DNA from 3 places in the Amycolatopsis thermophila genome. Region 2 is predicted to be linked to each of the others. Evidence: riboswitches for the same ligand, from Rfam matches in the RefSeq annotation. Region 2 holds a riboswitch; each other region holds the start of a gene.
What was found. Region 2 has a riboswitch for S-adenosylmethionine ahead of FB470_RS15615 (methionine ABC transporter ATP-binding protein). Riboswitches for the same ligand answer to the same signal wherever they lie in the genome.

Region 1: it holds a riboswitch for S-adenosylmethionine, as region 2 does, so the genes downstream of both, thrC (threonine synthase) here and FB470_RS15615 (methionine ABC transporter ATP-binding protein) in region 2, are expected to answer to the same signal.
Region 3: it holds a riboswitch for S-adenosylmethionine, as region 2 does, so the genes downstream of both, FB470_RS31430 (aminotransferase class V-fold PLP-dependent enzyme) here and FB470_RS15615 (methionine ABC transporter ATP-binding protein) in region 2, are expected to answer to the same signal.

What each region holds. Positions count from the first base shown of each region.
Region 1 covers NZ_JAUSUT010000001.1:411,752-417,518, forward strand. The annotation lists gene FB470_RS01875 (class I SAM-dependent methyltransferase) at 1-86, shown strand, start outside; gene FB470_RS01880 (VOC family protein) at 394-774, opposite strand; gene FB470_RS01885 (EamA family transporter) at 797-1,660, opposite strand; gene rpsT (30S ribosomal protein S20) at 1,813-2,073, shown strand; gene holA (DNA polymerase III subunit delta) at 2,834-3,814, opposite strand; SAM riboswitch class I at 3,951-4,083, shown strand; gene thrC (threonine synthase) at 4,097-5,362, shown strand; gene FB470_RS01905 (ComEC/Rec2 family competence protein) at 5,375-5,767, opposite strand, start outside.
Region 2 covers NZ_JAUSUT010000001.1:3,130,387-3,136,153, forward strand. The annotation lists gene FB470_RS15605 (resuscitation-promoting factor) at 1-1,317, shown strand, start outside; gene rsmA (16S rRNA (adenine(1518)-N(6)/adenine(1519)-N(6))-dimethyltransferase RsmA) at 1,398-2,258, shown strand; SAM riboswitch class I at 2,314-2,405, shown strand; gene FB470_RS15615 (methionine ABC transporter ATP-binding protein) at 2,595-3,608, shown strand; gene FB470_RS15620 (DHA2 family efflux MFS transporter permease subunit) at 3,657-5,051, opposite strand; gene FB470_RS15625 (TetR/AcrR family transcriptional regulator) at 5,219-5,767, shown strand, end outside.
Region 3 covers NZ_JAUSUT010000001.1:6,407,941-6,413,707, forward strand. The annotation lists gene FB470_RS31415 (AsnC family protein) at 1-25, shown strand, start outside; gene FB470_RS31420 (RluA family pseudouridine synthase) at 452-1,378, opposite strand; gene lspA (signal peptidase II) at 1,375-1,950, opposite strand; gene FB470_RS31430 (aminotransferase class V-fold PLP-dependent enzyme) at 1,998-3,329, opposite strand; SAM riboswitch class IV at 3,363-3,477, opposite strand; gene FB470_RS31435 (potassium/proton antiporter) at 3,524-5,002, opposite strand; gene FB470_RS31440 (DUF167 domain-containing protein) at 5,034-5,306, opposite strand; gene FB470_RS31445 (ArsR/SmtB family transcription factor) at 5,463-5,767, opposite strand, start outside.

The DNA of each region.
Region 1 (5,767 bases), 2.7 Mb from region 2:
TCACGGACCTGCAGACGTGGGTGTGGCAACCGCCCGGGGTCACGGCTCCCCTGGCGGCCCAGCTCCGCGCCCGCCGCCCGGAGTAACGGCGGCCCGCGCCACGCGTGCCTGCTCGGCCTCGCCTGCCAGGGCGCCGCAACCTCGCGCCACCGCGCGAGGCCCGGCCAGCCTTGTCTCCACACCTGTCCGAAGTCCGCACGTCGAAGCGGAGGAACCCACCGGCCCGAGCTGCCGGCTCCCGGTATCCGACCCCGTGTCGGCCCGCGGCAACCTCGCCCAGGTTCACCCCCGGAAATCCCTGGCCCCGCCCGCAGGGCCCACCGCTGCCTGCCGATGACCCGAACTCCCGCCCGGGACCTCCATCCAGGCGCGGGAGTCGCGGTCCCGGCCCGGTCACTGGGTCCGTACGTCAGTGCGGAGCGGGTGGTCCGGCGGGATCTCCACCAGGACGATGGACGTGCCGTCCGGGTCGGAGATGCGGGCCTCGTCCAGACCCCACGGCTCCCGGCGGGCCTCGCGGTCGGGTTTGACTCCCCGCGAAGCCAGCTCGTCGAGCGTCGCGGTCAGGTCGCGGACCTGGAACCACAGTTCGACGTCGGGGCTGGTGCCCTTCTCGCCGCGGCCGACGACCTCCAGGAAGCCCTGTCCGGTGAAGAACACCGTGCCGCCGGGGAACGTGCGGTAGATCGCCAGGCCCAGCACGTCCCGGTAGAACGCCGTGGTCTTCTCGGGGTCGCGGGGGTGGATCAGCACCCGGCTGCTCAACACGTCCATGGTTCCTCCCTACCCCACTCGATCAGGACGCCGCAATCGCGGCAATTCCGGCCAGCACCACCACCGACCCGGCCAGCCGCCGAGCCGGATTCGGCTCGTCCAGCAGCAGCCACGCGGCGATCCCGCCGAGCACGATGCTGACCTCCCGCGCCGGGGCGACCAGGCTGACCGGCGCCATGCGCATCGCGTACAACACCAGCACGTAGGCGACCGGCGACAGCACCCCGACGACCACGGCCTCGCGCCAGTGCGCCCGCCACAGCGCACCGGTCCCACTCCCCGGACGGCATGCGGCCGGCGCGAGCAGCACGCTCTGCAACAACGCGCCGGAGGCGAAGTAGATCAACGGGGGGACGGCGAGCGCGTTGACGGCGTGGTCGTCCCACAGCGTGTAGGCGGCGATGGTGGCCCCGGTCAGCAACCCGTAGAAGACCCCGGCCCGCCGGGCACGCGCGTCCCCCGCCGACCGCGGTCCCAGGCCGATCACCAGGACGCCTGCCACGACCAGCAGTGCACCGGTCAGGCCCAGCCATCCGGGCCGCTCGCCGAACAGGACCACGGCCGCGACGACCGACAACAGCGGCCCGCTCCCCCGCGCCAGCGGGTAGACGACGGACAGGTCGCCGACCCGGTAGCCGCGCTGCAGCACGACCCCGTAAGCGACGTGGAAGACCGCGGTCAGGACCGCGGCGGGCAACCAGATCCACTGTGGACGTTGATGCTGGGCGACGAGGGTCACGACCGCGATCGGGACGCAGACCACGGCCGAGACGGTGTAGTAGAGGAACACGAACCCGGCCCCGGCGTCGACCCGCTTGGCCGCGAGGTTCCACCCGGCGTGCACGACGGCGGCGAGGAGCACCAACCCCAGCGCGGTCCCGTTCACCTCTCCCCTCCCCAGCCAGTGCAAGTGCCACCGTAACCCCCTGCTAACCTTGACGGTCGTTGCCGTGCGGCATTCCGCCAGGGAGGAAACCCGCACGCCGGGGCCGGTACAGCGCGGCAGCGAAGCCACCGACAGATCGAAGGAGCGCCTTCATGGCCAACATCAAGTCCCAGATCAAGCGCATCAAGACCAACGAGAAGGCGCGCCTGCGCAACCAGTCGGTCAAGTCCTCGGTGAAGACCGCGATCCGCAAGTTCCGCGAGGCCGCCGAGTCGGGCGACAAGGCCAAGGCCGTCGAGCTGCAGCAGGTTGCCGCTCGCGCCCTGGACAAGGCCGCCAGCAAGGGCGTCATCCACGCGAACCAGGCCGCCAACAAGAAGTCGGCGATGGCCAAGCGCGTCAACCAGCTCTGAGCTTGATCTTTCCGAGGGGCGGGCATCCGGCAGGGTGCCCGCCCCTCGCGTTTTGCCGGGTCCGGCCGGCGCCGGAGCGACGCCGGCCGGACGCCGCGCGGCCCCGGCTTCCCGGCGTTCCACCGTCCCGAGCGCCGCTGAGCAAGGCGCCCGCGCTACCCGGAGTTCTATCGTCCGCAGCGCCGCCGACCACGCCCCCCGCGCTACCCGGCGTTCCACCGCCCCGAGCGCAGCGTCGATCGCGGCCGTCACCCAGCTTCCCCGCGTGACGCCGGGCAAGCGCTGACGACCAGCCACCGCGCCGCGCTACGCAGGGCTCCACCAGCCCGACCGGCGCGATGCCGCTCCACCAGCCCGGACGCCACCAGCAACCGAAGCACGCTACCCAGCGCAGGGCCGGACAGGGCGCCGCCGACCGGCGCCACCAGCACCGCATCGCCCAGCGCTCCACCGGCCAATGCCACCATCGCCCGCACCCCGGCCCGGCTCCCAGCCCAAGGCCGGCCGGGCGCCGCTGACTACAGCCACCGGCACCGCGCTACCCAGTGCCTCACCCGCCCAAGCGCCGCCATCAACCGGAGCCCGTCCGCCGGGTTCCCGGCGTTCGGCCAGCCAGGGCGCCGCCGACCGGGGCCACCAGCACCGCATCACCTACCGCGCCACCGGCCAAGGCCACCATCGCCCGCACCCCGACGACGGTTCCCCACCCAGGCCCGGTCGGGCGCCGCTGCCCGGGTCCGCTGGCACCGTGGCGGAGCGGCTACCGCTTGTCGCGCGCGGCGGCCAGCTCCAGGACGGCCCGTTCGAGCGCGTAGGCCGGGTCCGCGGCCTGGCCTTTGACCTCGGCGTTCACGCGCGCCACCACCGCCATCGCCTCAGCGAGACCGGCCTGCGTCCACCCGCGCGACTGTCCCTGGGCCTTGCGGATCTTCCACGGCGGCATCCCCAGCTCACCAGCCATCTGGTTCGGGTTGCCGCGACCCGCCGCGGAGACCCGGGCGATGGTCCGGACCGCGTCGGCGAGGGCGTCGGCGATCAGGACGTGCGCCACGCCGATCTGCAGCGCCCACCGCATCGCCTCGAGGGCCGCACCGCGCTCCCCCGCGACCGCCTTCTCCGCCACCGCGAAGCCGGTCACGTCCGCGCGGCCGCGGTGGTAGCGGCGCACGGCCTCCTCGTCGACCCGGCCTCCGGAGTCGGCCACCAGCTGCGACGCCGCCGCGGCCAGTTCCCGCAGGTCGGCCCCCACGGCATCGATCAGGGCGGCTACCCCGGCGGGGTCGATCTTGCCCCCGGCCTGACGGACCTCGTTGCGGACGAACGACTCCCGGTCGGCCGGCCGGGTGATCTTCGGACATTCGGTGACCAGGGCACCCGCCTTGCGCAGCGCGGCCGGGAGAGCCTTGGCCGCCTTGCTGCGCCCGCCACCGGTGTGTACGACGACGAGGACGACCCCGTCGGCGGGCATCTTGGCGTAGGCCAGCACCGCGTCGGCCAGCTCCTGCCCGATGTCCTGCGCCCCCTCCAGGACGATCACGCGCCCCTCGCTGAACAGCGACGGGCTGACCAGCTCGGCCAGGGCGGGCGGGGTGAGATCCGACACGCGGACCTTCGTCAGCTCGGCGGTCGGGTCCTCCTGCCGGGCCTGGGTGAGGGCCCCGCGCACGGCGCGCTCGACGAGCAGCTCCTCTTCGCCGAGCACGAGCTGCAAGGGTGCGGAGGTGGTTGCCGGCGCGGTCACGGTTCAGATACTGCCACGGACCACCGACAGCGCCGGACCGTGATGAACCCCGCAGGGGCATGGCGCCTCCGGATCGGCGTGCCGTATGTTGTTAGCCGGGCGTTGCCGCAGCACGACAACCCCGACAACTGAATACCGCTCATCCAGAGGGGCAGAGGGAACGGCCCGACGAAGCCCCGGCAACCGGCGTCAGCCTGTCATCTCGATTCCGCGAGGTAGCTGACGACCACGGTGCCAATTCCGGCCCGCGTCAGCGGGACAGATGAGGAAAGGAACCTCGCGATGACTGCAGCCCTCGATTCGACCGCCACCCGCCGCACCGTCGACCTCGGCCCCGCCGTGGAGCTGGTCTCGAAGGAAGAGGGGCACAGCCAGCCGCTGGCCCCGGAGTTCGTCTCCGCCGAGGACTTCTCGCCCCTCGAGGTCGGCTACGACTTCGGCCGCGTGCGCCGCGAGGACATCGAGGCCGGGCCGCGCAACATCTGGCGCTACAAGAAGCTCCTCCCGGTCCCCTCGAACGTCGAGGAGATCCCGAACACCGAGCCCGGCTGTACGAGGCTGGTGAAGGCCGACCGGCTCGCCAAGGCTCTCGGGGTCAAAAGCCTGTGGGTCAAGGACGACACCGGCAACCCCACGCACTCCTTCAAGGACCGCGTCGTCGCCGTCGCCCTGGCCGCGGCTCGCGAGTTCGGCTTCGACACCCTGGCCTGCCCGTCCACCGGCAACCTGGCCAACGCCGTCGCCGCGGCCGCCGCCCGGGCCGGCTGGCAGTCGGTGGTGCTGATCCCCTCCTCGCTCGAGCGCGCCAAGGTCCTGACCACCGCCGTCTACGACGGCAACCTCGTTGCCGTCGACGGCAACTACGACGACGTCAACCGCCTGGCCACCGAGCTCGCCGCCGAGCACGAGAACTGGGCGTTCGTCAACGTCAACGTGCGCCCCTACTACTCGGAGGGCTCGAAGACGCTGGCCTTCGAGGTCGCCGAGCAGCTCGGCTGGCGGATCCCGGAGCAGATCGTCGTGCCGATCGCGTCCGGTTCCCAGCTGACCAAGGTCGACAAAGGCTTCCGCGAGTTCGCCAAGCTCGGTCTGGTCGACGACACCCCGTACAAGGTGTTCGGCGCCCAGGCCGCGGGCTGCTCGCCGGTCTCCACGGCCTTCCGCAACGGTCACGACGTGGTGCAGCCGGTCAAGCCGGACACCATCGCCCGCTCGCTCGCGATCGGCAACCCGGCCGACGGCCCCTACGTGCTCGACACCGTCCGCCGCACCGGTGGCGCGATCGAGGACGTGACCGACGAAGAGGTCGTCGAGGGCATCCGCCTGCTGGCCCGCACCGAAGGAATCTTCACTGAGACCGCCGGTGGCGTCACCGTGGCGACGGCGAAGAAGCTCATCGAGGCCGGCAAGATCGACCCCGACGCCGAGACCGTCCTGCTGATCACCGGTGACGGCCTGAAGACGCTGGACGCGATCGAGAACCGTGTCGGTCCTAAGGCGACGGTCAAGCCGTCGGCGGCGGCCGTGCACGAGGCTCTCGGGCTCTGAGCAACTCCCACCTCACTTTCCCCGGCGCACCAGTGCGGGGCCGGTCTGGTCCGGGATCACCGCGGTGTCGCCGTCGGTGTCCGTGCGGGCGACGAGCGCGCCGTCCGCGGTCAGGGTGTCGAGTGTCGTGCGGTTCGGGTGGCCGTACCGGTTGCCCGAACCGACGCTGACCAGCGCCAGCCGCGCCGACACCGCGGCCAGGAACTGGGGCAGCGAGAACCTCGACCCGTGGTGCGGCACCTTCAGGATGTCCGCGTGCAGATCGGCTCCCGCGGCCAGCAGGTCGGACTGCGCCGCGAGTTCGACGTCACCGGTCAGCAGCACACTGCCCGCCGGTGTCCGCGCCCGTAGTACGACCGAGCTGTTGTTGATCTGCGTGCCGTCGTCGTTGTCATCCTCCTCTTC
Region 2 (5,767 bases):
GTCACCGAGCACGACATCCGCACGGTGCTGGGCACGGACGCGGACGATCTCATGGCCGAGGCCGAGATCGACGTCGACGAGCTGATCCGCCTGATCAACGCCGAGACCACGATGCTCCCCGCGCTCGCGGTCCCCGACGCCGTGGCCGAGGACCGCACCGCGGTCGCCGAGGCCGAGGCGGAGCCGGAGAAGGCGCTCGTCACCGCCGTCAAGACCTGGAAGCGCCGGTTCCTCCGGGGCTCGGTCCTGGCCCTGCTGATCAGCCTCACCGGTGGCGGCGCGGCCGCGCTGGCCATGAACAAGAGCGTGACCGTCGACGTCGACGGTCACACGCAGACCGTGCACAGCTTCGGCAAGACGGTCGGCGAGGTCCTCGAGGACGCCGGTCTCACCGTCGGTGAGCACGACGCGCTGTCCCCCTCGCCGCAGGCGCCGGTCGGTGACGGTGGCGTCATCAAGCTGGAGCGCGGCCGCAAGCTGAACCTGGTCGTCGACGGCGAGGCCCGCGAGTCGTGGGTGCGCGCGTCCAGCCTCCAGGAAGCGATTTCCCAGCTGGGCCTGAGCGACAAGTTCGGCCCGGGCGCCGCCTTCTCGATGCCGCTGACCGCGGAGCTCCCGCTGGACGGCGCGACGGTCGAGGTCAAGACCCTCAAGCACGTCACCCTCTTCGACGGTGACGCCGCCCCGCGCCAGGTCGACACCACCGCGGTCACCGCGGAGGAGTTCCTCGGCCAGCAGGGCCTGTCGCTCGGCCCGGACGACGAGATCGACGGTGGTCTGGGCCTGAAGCTGGCCAACGGCGCCGAGGTGCACATCTCCCGCACCGGCGTGTCCGTCATCAACCAGGAAGAGGACATCGAGCCCGACGTCCAGGAGATCAAGGACTCGACCCTGGAGGCCGGCAAGGAGGTCGTCGACGACCCGGGCACGGCCGGCAAGAAGCTGGTGACCTACCGGATCACCAAGCGCAACGGCAAGGAAACCGACCGCGAGGAGCTCTCGACCAAGGTCCTGGTCGAGGCCAAGCCGAAGATCGTCCGGGTCGGCACGAAGCAGCCCGTCGTCAGCGACGGCGCGATCTGGGACCGCATCGCCCAGTGCGAGTCGACCGGCAACTGGGCCGCCAACACGGGCAACGGCTACTACGGCGGTCTGCAGTTCGACAAGGGCACGTGGGACGCCTACGGCGGTGACGCCTACGCGGCCTACCCGCACCAGGCCACCCGCGAGCAGCAGATCGCGATCGCGACGAAGGTGCGCGACGACCGCGGCGGCTACGGCGCCTGGCCCGTCTGCGGCAAGAAGGCCGCCGGCTGACCCTCCCCGGATATCCCCGATGATGACCCCGGCCCACGGCCGGGGTCATCGTCGTTTTCCCGGCCAGTAGCATTTCCGGCGTGACCGCACTGCTCGGACCAGCCGAGATCCGTGGGCTGGCCGCCGAGCTGGACGTGCGGCCCACGAAGAAGCTCGGCCAGAACTTCGTCCACGACCCGAACACGGTCCGCCGCATCGTCGAGCTGTCGAAGGTCACCCCGGACGACCACGTCCTGGAGATCGGTCCCGGGCTCGGCTCCCTGACCCTCGGTCTCCTCGCCTCGGGCGCGCGGGTCACCGCGGTCGAGATCGACCCGGTCCTGGCCGGGCGCCTGCCGGCCACGGTCGAGGAGCGCGCACCCGAAGCCCGGGGGCGTTGCACTGTCCTGACGCTCGACGCCCTGAAACTCCGGGGCGCGGATCTGGCGGACGAGCCGACGCACCTGGTCGCGAACCTGCCCTACAACGTCGCCGTCCCGGTGGTCCTGCACCTGCTGGCCGAGCTGCCCTCGCTGGCGCACGGTCTCGTCATGGTGCAGACCGAGGTCGCCGACCGGATGGCCGCCGGGCCGGGCAGCCGCACCTACGGCGTGCCGAGCGTGAAGATCGCCTGGTACGGCCGGGCCCGGAAGGTCGCGCCCGTGCCACGGGCCGTGTTCTGGCCGGTACCCAACGTCGACTCCGCGCTGGTCGGGTTCGAACGGTCCGCGGAGCCGGTGTCGGACGCGGACCGGGACGAGGTGTTCGCCGTCGTCGATGCCGCCTTCGCCCAGCGCCGCAAGACGTTGCGGGCGGCCCTGTCGTCGTGGGCGGGGTCGGGCGAGCGGGCCGAGGCGATCCTCCGCGCGGCCGGGATCGATCCGCGCACGCGGGGCGAGCAGCTCGGGGTCGCCGACTTCGCCAAGATCGCGCAGGGCAAGGCCTTGCCACCGTTGGTGTGATCTCGCACCCGTAAGCCTTGCGAAGAAGATGTGAAGTCCGTTCTACTCTTTGAGGTATCCATCCCGAGCGGCTGAGAGACCTGGCTCGCCGAAGCCGCAGCAACCACCCCACCCGGGGGCAGGTGCTAACGCCAGGACCGATGGAGGATTCCTGTGTATCGCACGATGCTCACGAGGCGCCGCGTGGTCGACGAATGTCGTCGCACGGTCTGTGCGTGTCGTCGCTGACCGCTCTTCCTTCCACCACCCTTCTCCTGTCTTCGCCTGACCGTCCTCAGTGGACGGTCTCCCTGGTGTGCGGTCGGCGCGTACGCGCCCGTTGTGCTGGAGCCTTTCGTGATCACTGTCGAAAACCTGACCAAGTCCTTCCCCGGTGCCCCCGCGCCCGTCCACGCCCTGCGGGACGTGAGCGTCGACGTGCCCGCCGGTGCCCTCTTCGGGGTCGTCGGCCCGGCCGGCTCGGGCAAGTCCACCCTGGCCCGCTGCATCGCGCTGCAGGAGAAGCCCGACCGCGGTGTGGTGCGCCTGGACGGCCTCAACACCACCGGTCTCGACGGGCGGAAGTTGCGCGAGGTGCGCCGCCAGGTCGCGGTGCTGGACGCGCAGCCCGTGCTGCACGCCGAGCGCACCGTGGCCGGCAACGTCGCGGCCCCGCTGGAACAGCTCGGCCTCGAGGGACCGCAGCGCCGCAGCCGGGTCGGCCGCCTGCTCGACCTGGCCGGCCTGACGCAGCGCGCCGCGCTGCGCCCGAGCGAGCTGACCCCGGGTCAGCGTCGCCGCGTCGCACTCGCGCGTTCCCTCGCGGCCGGTCCGGCCGTGCTGCTGGCCGACGACCCGACGGCCGGCGTCGGTGCCGAGGAGACCGGCGCGGTGCTGACCGTCCTCGACCGCGCCCGCGCGGAGCTGGGCGTGACCGTGCTGCTGACCACCCAGGACGGCGCGGCGGTGCGGCGCGTCTGCGACGGGGTCGCGGTGCTGGAGGGTGGCCGGCTCGTCGAGCAGGGAACCGTGCTCGAGCTGCTGTCCAACCCGGCCAGCAAGGTCGCGCAGAGCCTGCTGCCCGCGATCGACACGCCGCGGTCCCAGTCGGCGAGCTACGACCGGTCCGCCGACGTCGTGCTCATCGGCTTCGCGGCGGTCGGCGCGCTGCTGCCGGAGGCCTCGGCCCGGTTCGACGTCGAGCTCGCCACCATCGGCGGCGGCCTCACCCGCGTCGGCGACACCCCGGTGGCCCGCTTCCGCATCGGCGTCAACGGCGCGCAGGCCGACACCGCGCTGGCGTGGATCGCCGACCGCGGCGCCCACGTGGTGCAGCCGAAGGAAGGCCCGAAGAGCGTCGTCGCGGCCTGACCGAACGCGCGCAGGAGGGGCGTCCCGGACGGGGCGCCCCTCCTCGTCTCACTTGGTGGTGCGGGCCAGGAACCCGACGGCGATCGCGCCGAGTGCCACGACCCCGGCCGCCCACCCGTTCGCGACGGCGTAGCCGTGCACGGTGGCCGCCGGCAGGCTCAGCCCGGCCGCGGAGGCGGTCGCGCTCGCGGCGATCGTGTTCAGCGACGCCGTGCCCAGCGACGCGCCCACCTGCTGCGAGGTGGTGATGAACGCCGAGGCCACGCCCGCGTCCTTCGCCGCCACCCGTGCGGTCGCGATGTTCATGACCGTCGGCATCGCCAGCCCGGCGCCGGCGCCGAGCACCAGCTCCATCGGCAGGATCAGCGACGCGTACGACGTGTCGACGGACAGCTGGGTCAGTGCCGCGAGCCCGGCGGCCATCAGCAGCAGCCCGATCACCAGCAGCGGCCGCGGCCCGGTCCGCGGGATCAGCCGCCGCGTGAGCAGCGTCGACACCGTGACGTTGGCCAGCAGGAACGGCAGGAACGCGACACCGGCACCGAGTGCGCCGAAGCCCATGATCGCCTGCAGCTGGTAGGTGATGAACAGGAACATCCCGAACATGCCGAACGCGGCGATCGCGATCGTCAGGAAGCCGGACGAGCGGGCCCGATCGGACAGGACCTGCAGCGGCAGCAACGGGTTGCTGACCCGGGCCTGCCGGAACACGAACGCGGCCAGCAGCACCACGGCACCGGTCAGGCAGCCGAGCACGATGCCCGACCCCCAGCCGCGGGTCGCCGCTTCGGACAGTCCGTAGACCAGCCCGCCGATCCCGGCGCTGCCGAGGACCCCGCTGATCCAGTCCAGCCGCGTCGAGCGGTGGCCGGGCACGCTCGGCAGCACGAACCAGCCGGCGAGAGCGGCCGCGATCGCGATCGGCAGGTTCACGTACAGGCACCAGCGCCACGACGCGTACTCGGCCAGCGCGCCGCCGGCCAGCAGGCCCAGCGCACCGCCGGACATCATGATCGCGCTGAAGATCCCGAACGCCTTGGCGCGTTCCTTGGCCTCGGTGAAGGTCAGGGTCAGCAGGGAGAGCGTGGACGGCGCGAGCAGCGCGGCGAAGACCCCCTGCGCCGCGCGGGCCGCGATCAGCAGGCCGGGGCCGGCGGCCATCCCGCCGACCGCCGAGGCGGCGGCGAACCCGAGCGCGCCGACGATCAGCGTGTTCTTGCGGCCCAGCCGGTCGGCCAGCCGCCCGCCGAGCAGCAGCAGGCCGCCGAAGGCGAGCGTGTAGGCGCTGATCGTCCACTGCCGGGCGACGTCGGACATGCCGAGGTCGGCCTGCGCGGTGGGCAGCGCGATGTTGACGATCGTGGTGTCGATGATGACCAGCAGCTGGGCGAGCCCGATGACGCCGAGCGCCCACCACCTTCTGGAGTCCGTTGGCGCCGACACCGGCGCCGGAGCAGCTGTTGTCACGATGGAACCCCCTGCTCGAGACCTGCGTTAGACTGTGGGCGACCATTGCTAGTCGGCCGACAAGCAATGGCGCTGACGGCACGGTAGGCCCATTGCTAGCCGGTCGTCAAGCAAAGATTGAGAGTTCCTCAGGAAGGACGGTCATGGCGGGGCGGCGGACCGACACGCGCGAACGCATCCAGCGGGTCGCGCTGGACCTGTTCGTCGAACAGGGTTACGAGAAGACCTCGCTGCGCGAGATCGCGGAGAAGCTCGGCGTCACCAAGGCCGCGCTCTACTACCACTTCCGCACCAAAGAGGACATCGTCCACAGCCTGATCGAGGACATCGGCGTTTCGCTCGACGAGATCGTCGAGTGGGCGCGGCAGCAGGACGACCCGGTGCGGGCCCGGGAAGAGGTCCTGCGCCGGATCTCCGGGCTGATCCAGGGCCGGTTCGGGCCGATCATGCGGTTCATGCAGGACAACCAGCCCGCGCTCAAGGAGCTGCACGCCGGGCACGTCCTCGCCAAGCGGATGAAGGAACTGTTCCGGTTCATGGGCGCCGACGAGAGCGATCCGGTGGCGCAGCTGCGCGCCCGGCTGGCGCTGGTCGCCCTCATGGTCGGCAACAACCCGCAGTTCCTGGACGAGAACCCGACCGCGGCGTCGGCCGACGTCGCGTTGCGCGTCGCACTGGAGCTTGCCTCTCCG
Region 3 (5,767 bases), 3.3 Mb from region 2:
GCTGACCTGGTCCCTGGAGGACTAGCGCGTGTCTGACACCAGTTTCGGCTGGTTGTTGGGATGCTGCTGGTGGTGTGGCGGTGCGAGTTGCTGTCGGATGCGGCCTCGCCGGATGGTCGGCGACGAACCGGGGACATCTGCGCGCCCGCGGCGTCACCACAGTGATCCCCGAGCCAGCTGACCAGCCTAGGCACCGCAAACGCCGCGGTTCCGGCACGCGGGCGACCGCCTGCCTTCGACGCGGCGGACCACCGAGGTCGCAGCGTCGTCGAACGACGGTTCACCCTGCCCGAACCGTGGCGGGCCCCCGGCTACTCGTTACGACACGTTGGCCATCGTCTACCGATCAGCAGTCGTCCTGCATGTCCTGATCACCTGGACAAAGACAGTGTTAGACACGCTCTGGCGCTACCGCGCTTCCGCCCCGCTGGGGCCGGCGCCGTCGCGGGCGTCAGCTCTCCGCGCGCAGCACGTCCAGCGCGTGCGCGAGGTCGTCCGGGTAGGGCGCCTCGAACTGGACCCACCGGCCGTCGGCCGGGTGCGCGAACCCGAGCGTGCGCGCGTGCAGCCACTGCCGCGTCAGGCCGAGCTTGCGGGCCAGCACCGGGTCCGCCCCGTACGTCAGGTCCCCCGCGCACGGGTGGCGCAGCGCCGAGAAGTGCACGCGGATCTGGTGGGTGCGCCCCGTCTCCAGCTTGACGTCGACCAGCGACGCGGCGCGGAAGGCCTCGATCACCTCGTAGTGCGTGACCGACGGGCGGCCGCCGGCGACCACGGCGAACTTGTAGTCGTGGCGGGGGTGCCGGTCGATGGGCGCGTCGATGGTGCCGCGCGTCGGATCGGGGTGGCCCTGCACCACGGCGTGGTAGCCCTTGTCGACCGTGCGTTCCTTGAACGCGCGCTTGAGCACCGTGTAGGCGTGCTCGCTCTTGGCCACCACCATGACGCCCGTGGTCCCGGCGTCGAGCCGGTGCACGACCCCCTGGCGCTCGGCGGCGCCGGAGGTCGAGATCCGCAACCCGGCCGCGGCGAGCCCGCCGACCACGGTGGGACCGGTCCAGCCGGGACTGGGGTGCACCGCGACGCCGACCGGCTTGGACACCACCACGATGTCGTCGTCGTCGTGGACGATGCGCAGCCCGTCGACCGGCTCGGCGACCACCTCGACCGGGTTGTCCGGCTCGGGCAGGGTCACCTCGAGCAGCGAGTTGGCCGACAGGCGGTCGGACTTGCCGGCGGGCCGGCCGTCCAGCAGGACGTCACCGGACTCGGCCAGTTCGGCGATCACCGTGCGGGACAGGCCGAGCAGTTTCGCCAGGCCCGCGTCCACGCGCATGCCGTCGAGCCCGTCGGGGACGGGCAGCATCCGGGCGCTCACCGCTTCGCCCTGCCCTTCACGGTCCCGTCGTACTCGCGGCCGAGCAGCGACAGCAGCACGATCAGCACGCCGCCGACGCAGATCGCCGAGTCGGCCACGTTGAAGACGGGCCAGACGTCGCCGTTGGGCGCGAACAGCGACACGAAGTCGACGACGTGCCCGCGCAGCACGCCGGGGGCGCGGAACAGCCGGTCGGCCAGGTTGCCCGCCGCGCCGGCGAGGATCAGCCCGAGCCCGACCGCCCAGCCGACCGACCGCAGCCGCCCGGCGAACCAGATCAGCGCGACGACGACGCCGATCGCGACGATGCCGAAGATCCAGGTGCCGCCGGTGGGCCCCATGCCGAAGGCCGCGAAGGGGTTGCGGATCAGCTGCAGGTAGACGAGGCCACCGAGGATCCGGACCGGCTCGTGCCCCGCCAGGGTGGCCACGACGACCGACTTGGTCACGACGTCGAGCGCGAGCACGACGACGGCGATCACGGCCAGCAGCAGGGCGCGCCGCTTCGGGGGCGGGCTCACCTGCTGCTCGTCCGGCACGGTGTCCGGGGAGGGCTGGGGGTCACTGCTCACCCCGCCATTGTCCACGTCAGGCCCGCCCGCCCGGTCGCGGTCCCCGCTCAGGCCAGGAACCCCGGCAGCGGCCGCGGGTCCGGCGCCGGCGCCCACCGGCCGTCGACCACCGCGTAGGTCCACCGGGCGCCGCGCGCGACGATCTGCCGCAGGGCGGTCACCAGCCGGTCCACGTGCTCGGTCGTGGTGCCCAGGCCGAGGCTCACCCGCAGCGCCTGCTGCCCCTCCCGCCCCGTGCGCCGCACCAGCCGCCGCACGGCGATGTGCGCGCAGAACGCCCCGTCGCGCACGCCGATCCCGTACTCGGCCGACAGCACCGCCGCGACCCAGCCCGGGTCGAAGCCGTCGAGCACGAAGCTCACCGTCCCGACCCGCTCGGCGGCGCCGTCGAACAGGCGCAGCTCGGCCAGGCCCGGCACGGTCGCCAGACCGCGGCGCAGCCGCTCCAGCAGCGCGCGCTCGTGCTCGGCCACCGCGTCCCACGACGCGGCCAGCCGCTCGCACGCCACGCCCAGCGCGTACACGCCGACCGTGTTCGGCGAACCGGCCTCGTGCCGTTCGGCGCCGGACTGCCACGCCACGCCGATGCCGTCGCCGTCCCGGCGCACCGCCTTCGTCGCCCCGCCACCGGCCAGGTACGGGTCCGCCGCGCGCAGCCAGTCCGCCCGGCCCACGAGCGCGCCGGCCCCGAACGGGGCGTACAGCTTGTGCCCGGACAGCGCCACGTAGTCCACGTCCAGCTCGCGCAGCGAGATCGGCCGGTGCGGGGCCAGCTGGGCGCCGTCCAGCGCGATGCGCGCGCCGTGGCGCCGGGCCGCGGCCGCGATCTCGGCCACCGGCAGCAGCTCGCCGGTCACGTTCGACGCCCCCGTGACGACCACCAGCCGCGGCCCCTCCGGGCAGGCCCGCAGCGCACTGTCCACAGCGGACACCGCAGCCAGTCGCGTGGCGGGCAACGGAATCCGGTGCACGTTCGGGCCGCGCCAGGGCAGCAGCGCGGCGTGGTGCTCGGTGTCGAACAGCACCACCGAGGTGTGCCGCGGCACGCTGCGGGCCAGGAGGTTCAGCGCGTCGGTCGTGTTGCGGGTGAACACCACCGCGTCCGACAAGCGGGCGCCGGCGAAGCGGCGCAGCACGTCACGAGTGCGCTCGTAGACCTTTGTGGACACCTGCGAGGCGAACCCGGCGCCGCGGTGCACGCTGGCGTAGTAGGGCAGGAACTCGTCCACCGCGCGCCGCACGTCCTCCAGGCACGGGGCGCTGGCGGCGTGGTCGAGGTTGGCGTAGCCCAGCGCGCCACCGGTGACCAGCGGGACGGTCGCCGTCGCGGTGACGGCGGGCAGGGTGGGGGCGGCGACACGATCGAGAGCGAGAGTCATCGAAGGCTCCTCGGGTCCAGGGACCCGCCAGGGGGTCCGCGCTTGCCCGCCGCACCTCGCGACGAGCCAGGTCCTCACCCGGGGCACCCCACCGCGGAAGGAGGGTTGCCGGCCAGCGAGCCGGGGCTTGACGCTGGCACTCATGACCTACCGGCACACCGTAGCCGATGACCGCGGCCGCGCGCCAGCGCGTCTCACGTCCCGGACTCGCCCTTCCAGCGCGCGAGCGGGCCGGCCCGGTCGACCGCGCGGATGCGGCGCTCGGCGGCGTCGCGTGCCGATTCGGTGGTGACGATCAGGATCTGGTCGCCGCGCTGGAGACGGTCGGTGCGCTCCGGGGTGAAACTGCGGCCGTCGCGCACGATCAGGCTCAGCGAAGCGCCGTGCGGCAGCCGCAGCTCGGACAGGTACACGCCGTGCAACCGCGAATCGCGGTGGATCCGCACCTGCAGCAGCTCGGCCTGCAGCTCGTCCAGCGGCGCGGCATCGACCGCGATCTCCTTCGGCTCGGTGTCGGCGGGCAGCCGGAGGAGGCGCGCCAGCGGGCCCAGCGTGGGCCCCTGCACCAGGGTGAGCACGATCACCAGGACGAACATCGCGTCGACGAGCCGTTGCGCGCCGGGCAGCTGCCGGGACAGCGGGATCATCGCGAGCACGATCGGCACCGCGCCGCGCAGCCCGGCCCAGGACAGGAAGACCTGCTCGCGCGCCCGGACGCGGAACGGCAGCTGCGTGATCAGCACCGACAACGGCCGGGCGAGCAGCAGCACCACCGCCCCGGCGATCAGGCCGGGCACGACCGCCTCCAGCAGCCGCTCGGGCGAGGCGAACAGGCCCAGCAGCACGAACAACCCGATCTGGGCGAGCCACCCGAGTCCCTCGGCGAAGGACAGCGTGTCGGAGCGGTGCGGCAGGCTGGAGTTGCCGAGCACGACCGCGGCGACGTAGGTGGCCAGCAGCCCGGACGCGTGCAGCAGCTGCCCGGACGAGTAGGCCACCACGCAGACCGCGACCGTCGCAAGTGGATACAGGCCGGTCGCCGGCAGCGCGGCGCGGCGCAGGGCCCACGCGCCGGCGAACCCGAGCGCGAGGCCGAGGACGAGCCCGGCGGACAGTTCGTAGACCACCAGCAGCGGCAGCGACCAGTCGACGCGGGTACCCTCGGCGAGCACGACGACCGCCATGTAGGCCGGGGCGTCGTTGATGCCGGACTCCAGCTCCAGGGCGCCGACGAGCCGTTTGGGCAGGCCCACGCTGCGCAGCACGGAGAACACGGCGGCGGAGTCCGTCGGGGCCAGCACGGCGCCCCACAGCAGGGCGGTGCGCCAGTCCAGACCGAGGAGCCAGTGCAGGGCCGGGCCGGTGATCGCGATGCTCAGCCCCACCGCCACCGTGGACAGTGCCACCCCCTGGGGCAACGCGGGTTTCACCGCCGTCCAGCGGGTGGTCAGGCCGCCCTCGGTGAGGATCATGACGAGCGCGGCCAGCCCCAGCGCCTGGGTCAGGAACGGGTCGGCGACCCGGACGCCGAAGCCCACCTCGCCGAGCAGCACGCCGATCGCGAGGTAGAGCAGCAGCGACGGCAGGCCGAGCCGGGTGGAGAACCGGACCGCGAGCACGGCGGCCAGCAGCACGGCCGCGCCCATCCCCAGCACGACCGGCAGCTCGCCCACCCGCACCTCCCCTGCCCGGTTTGTCAGGCTCTCAGAATAAGGAGGCCAGGCGGTCCGCCGCGCCGGGCGGGTCGGTTGTGAGCTCGATCAACTTGTCGCGGCCGCGTTCCCCTTGCACGACAACGAGATCACGGGCACGCACCCCGAGTGCCGGTGCGAGCACCTCGCGCACCGCCTCGTTGGCCTTGCCCTCGACGGCGGGCGCCCGCACCCTGACGACGAGCGCCGTCCCCAGCGGGCCGTCCCAGGAACCCCCGACGGCGTCCCGCTTGGCCCCCGGCTTGACCCGCACAGCGAACCGCATGGGGTGACTGTCGCACGGTCGTGGTCTTGCGTGGTGACCGGGCGCCCGGCGCAACCGCGATTGCGCGCGGCGGGCAGCCTGGGCACGCCTCGTGGGCGATCCGGCACCGCGCGGGGCACCACGCGGCGGCACCTCGGAGCGGAGGTGCAGCCCCGGTCAGGCGGCGCCCGAACCGAGGTCCGGGAGCTCGACCCCCAGGCGCGCCAGGGGTTCCTCCGCGGCCGGCAGCAGCCGCACCGCGCGGTCGGCGCGCCGGTCGAACCAGCCGGCCGCCACGCCCCGCGCGAACAGCGCCGCGGGGAGCGCGCCGCCCAGGTGGTCCCGTCGCTCGGTCCAGTCCAGACAGCCCCGCAGCAGCGGGCGGCGCCCGCCCTCGGGGACCTCGACCCCCAGCGACGTCAGCACCTCCCGCCCCCGGCCGGTCAGCGTGAGCCCCCCGGAGGCGTCCACCAGCCCGGTCC